DNA from 2 places in the Vibrio sp. D173a genome. Region 1 is predicted to be linked to the other one. Evidence: riboswitches for the same ligand, from Rfam matches in the RefSeq annotation. Region 1 holds a riboswitch; the other holds the start of a gene.
The links. A riboswitch is a leader RNA that binds a small molecule or an ion and turns the genes downstream of it on or off. The one in region 1 is predicted to bind lysine.

Region 1 (2,206 bases):
CATCACTTACCGCGCCCGTCGATGTTTCAGCATGAACAAAAGCAAGAATCTTCGCATCAGGGTGCTGCTTTAATGCTTCTTCAACTTTATCGACCGATACAGGGGTTCCCCACTCATCATCGACGACAACCGCTTCACCACCAGCACGAACCACGTTTTCACGCATACGCTCACCGAAGACACCATTACGGCAGACGATAACTTTGTCGCCCTTTTCAATCAGGTTAACGAAGCACGTTTCCATGCCCGCACTGCCCGGCGCAGAAACTGCGATAGTAAATTCATTTTCCGTTTGGAAAGCGTATTTAAGCAGTTGTTTTAGTTCATCCATCATAGCAATGAAAAGTGGGTCTAGGTGACCAACCGTTGGACGGCTAAGCGCTTGTAAAACCTGAGGTGAAATATCAGATGGACCAGGTCCCATTAAAATACGATGTGGGGGAATAAAGCTTTGGATCGACATGTCAGCTCCTTGATTGCAGTCATTCATCCTGAGCGTTATAAAAGTTCTATTCAAAAGGTTGGCTCAGGTATCGAAGTTTTCACCCTAATAGATTTTTCCTCTATCGGCAATTAGCCCTAAGTATAGAGGTCAAACCACTGTCACAAATTCGTTAATAAAAACTTTCATAATGGTTGAGATATTGGTTGACAATGTAACAGCAAAACCGTTCAATGTTTAAGCTTTATGCAGAAGAGGAGCACTACCCAGGTAGGTGATTTGTGGAGCCGCAATTCCAATACCAATCACTCAGGGGGAGTAGTGCCGAGGTAAGTCAAAGTTGCAGGATTTGACTTGTCGGTTGACTTGGGTTGAGTCCCATCAACTGTCATCAGCGCCGTATGATGAAGAGCTTCTGAGGGTAAATTTTCAAATTACATTCTAACTACCTCTCTATTTGCTCTGTTCCTTTCCTCACCAAACATTGGATGTATTGGGCAACCAATTAATTGTTGTTATTTTTTCAGGAAGTCGTGGGAGAACGCAGTGAGCGCATTTAACGTAGCAAAATTCGGTGGAACCAGTGTTGCCAACTTTGAGGCAATGAGTCGTTGCTCCACTATCATAGAAAACAACCCAAATACTCGCCTTGTGGTTAGCAGCGCTTGCTCAGGTGTCACTAACCTCTTAGTTGAATTAGCAAATGGTGTTCAAGACCAAGAACATCGTGCGGAAGTACTTCAGAAACTAGCAGGCATCCACGAATCGATTCTGTCGCAACTTGAGGACGCAACCGAAGCTGCGGCAGAGGTTTATTCGATTCTTGATACCGTCACCAGTTTGGCAGAGGCTGCTTCAATTCAAGCAAGCACGAAACTGACCGATCATTTAGTCGCTTGTGGTGAATTAATGTCGACTCATATCCTTGCACAACTAATGCGTGAGCGTGGTGTGAATGCAGTTCGTTTTGATATTCGCGACGTGCTAAAAACCGATGGAAACTTTGGTCGAGCTGAACCTAATGTCGAGACCATTTCACAGCTAGCACAAGAAAAATTGGTACCCCTTTGCCAAGAATATGTGGTTATCACCCAAGGTTTTATTGGCTCAGATGAAGAAGGTAATACCACCACGCTTGGCCGTGGCGGCAGTGACTACAGTGCAGCACTCATTGCAGAAGGCGTGAAAGCTGCAGGTCTAGAGATTTGGACTGACGTTCCGGGCATCTACACTACAGACCCACGCATCGCCTCAAAAGCAGCGCCAATCCCAGAGATCAGCTTTAGCGAAGCATCAGAGATGGCAAACTTCGGCGCAAAAATCCTGCACCCTTCAACGCTAGTTCCTGCACTTCGTCACGATATTCCGGTATTTGTTGGGTCATCTAAAGAGCCAGAAAAAGGCGGTACATGGATTCGCCACCAAGTAGAGAGCTCACCTTTATTCCGAGCACTTGCTCTGCGCTGCAACCAAACCATGGTGACATTACGCAGTGCTAACATGTTCCACGCATACGGCTTCTTAGCGAAAGTATTTGAGATCCTAGCGAAGCACAAAATCTCTGTGGATCTGATCACCACATCTGAAATCAGTGTGTCACTCACTCTTGACCAAACAGACACGTCTGGCGGTGCTCCTCAGTTACCACAAGCCGCGCGTGAAGAGCTTGAAGAGCTATGTAAAGTAGAAGTAGAACACGACCTATGTCTCGTCGCTCTGATTGGTAACAACATGAGTGAAAGCAAAGGCTACGCGAAGCAAGTA
Region 2 (2,206 bases), on a different contig from region 1:
CTTGGAAGAAGCATACTGGGAACGTTAATTTATTATGTTGAATTAGCCAACCTATCACATACGAAAAATGGCGCATTTTGAATGCGCCATTTTTGTATCTATTTATAAATAAAAAGGTTCCGCTAGGGAATCTTTTTAAATTTTATAAATCTATTATTAGATTAGGAAATCGTCTAGAGATTTACCTGCATCAAGTTGCTCTTGGATTGCAGAAGGTGTACGACCTTGACCAGTCCAAGTTTTTTCTTCGCCGTTAGTATCAGTATATTTGTACTTAGCAGGGCGAGGAGCACGCTTAGATTTTGCTTTAGTTTTTGTTTCACCAGCAAGTGCACTAATTAGCGCTTCAACGTCGATACCGTCTTGAGCGATTTTTTCTGCGATAGCTGCTAGTTTCGCTTCTTGCTCAGCTTGTGCTGCGCGGTCTGCTTCTTCTGCTTCTTTACGCTCTTCAACAACGATAGTTAGTTTATCTAGAGCTTCTTCCAATTGCTCTAGAGTTAGCTCACGAGAAAATGCACGGAGGCTACGGATATTTAGAAGTGTTTTAGTCAGCTCAGACATAACGATTCCTATTAATAGGTTAAAAGTTTCTACATTGCTTATCGAGACGATAAATAAAATGCGAATCTAGATTTAAAAATTAGTGTCCTTATATTTAACTTTATCTTTCTCATATGTGCAAATGCTAATTCATGATTTAGATTAAATTTCTTTAGTTTTTTGGGGAGGAAACAATATTAATTAATCAATTTGAAATCTAATTAGTCATTTCCAACACTTTTCTCTTTATAGATACCATCTTTTTCTCGATCACCTTCATGTTTATTTATCGCTTGAATTTAATTTCTCTTTTTCTGACAGAGAAGGGTGAGATTGTGAATGTTGTTGTCGTCATATTTTTTTCATTTATTGTTACACGTAAAACTATGACGAATTTAATAGTAGTAATAAAGTTTCATAAACGACAACATAGAAGTGATTGCAGTTGCGTAATGTATGAGTTGATCACATTCCATTTATAAATCGAAAGTGCGATTATTTATTCATTTAATTTAGTTTGATGTGTTGCATTGGTAGGCCTCATGAGTACAATGGCTGTCACCTGATGCAATATTGCAGACAAATTGTTGTTAATTTGTACGATTAACAGTTAAATGTTTGTTATTGCCGTAGAGGTGCAGTCTCGAAGAGTAGCTATTATTGGGGTGATGCCAATGAATAATAGTGGAAGGCGATGATTGCCGAAGTAGGTGGCCTATCGAAGCCACTTGCTGGGGTTGTCTCTGAAAGGAACAACACTGCCATAGTATATTTACATCAAACTATGGAGCGCTACTGTAGGGTTGGGTGGAGTGTTCGCTTCCCTGTCGCTAAGTTCAACATGAGCACGTGCCGTATGCTACGTGACTTGTCTGCAGTAGATCTCTAGCCAAACTTTGGTTTTTGAAGATCATGAATTTAATAGATTTTGCACATTCTCCTGTTTCGTTATTACCGCCTATTGTCGCACTGACGCTGGCGATTCTAACTCGACGTGTTTTAGTTTCTCTTGGTGTTGGTATCGTACTGGGTGCGGTGCTACTTAACGATTGGTCTATCGGTAACACGGTAGGTTATGTTAGCTCTCAAGTTTCTTCTGTCTTTATTGAAGACGGTGGTATTAATACTTGGAACATGAGCATTGTTGGCTTCCTAATCCTTTTGGGTATGACAACAGCACTGTTAACACTTTCTGGTGGTACTCGCGCTTTCGCTGAATGGGCGCAAACACGAGTAAAAAGTAAACGCGGCTCTAAACTTCTTGCAGCCTTCCTTGGCGTATTCATTTTTGTCGACGATTACTTTAATAGTCTTGCCGTCGGTGCGATCTCTCGCCCAGTGACTGACCGTTTCTACGTCTCTCGCGCCAAGCTTGCGTACATCCTTGACTCAACCGCTGCACCAATGTGTGTGATTATGCCAGCTTCTAGTTGGGGTGCGTACATCATTACCATCATCGGTGGTATCTTGGTGTCACACGGCATCACTGAATACTCGGCGCTTGGTGCTTACGTTCGTCTTATTCCTATGAACTTCTACGCAGTATTTGCTCTACTAATGGTATTTGCAGTGGCGTGGTTTGGTCTGGATATCGGTAAGATGCGTGAACATGAAATCGCAGCGTCTCAAGGCCGTGGTTTTGATAAAGATAAAGAGAACGACT

Region 2: it holds a riboswitch for lysine, as region 1 does, so the genes downstream of both, tet(35) (tetracycline efflux Na+/H+ antiporter family transporter Tet(35)) here and lysC (lysine-sensitive aspartokinase 3) in region 1, are expected to answer to the same signal.

What each region holds. Positions count from the first base shown of each region.
Region 1 is NZ_JAHGAH010000128.1:64,494-66,699, forward strand. It holds gene KIV40_RS14310 (alanine--glyoxylate aminotransferase family protein) at 1-463, opposite strand, end outside; lysine riboswitch at 687-865, shown strand; gene lysC (lysine-sensitive aspartokinase 3) at 989-2,206, shown strand, end outside.
Region 2 is NZ_JAHGAH010000253.1:5,173-7,378, forward strand. It holds gene KIV40_RS22310 (inosine/guanosine kinase) at 1-28, shown strand, start outside; gene KIV40_RS22315 (H-NS family nucleoid-associated regulatory protein) at 157-564, opposite strand; lysine riboswitch at 1,166-1,346, shown strand; gene tet(35) (tetracycline efflux Na+/H+ antiporter family transporter Tet(35)) at 1,456-2,206, shown strand, end outside.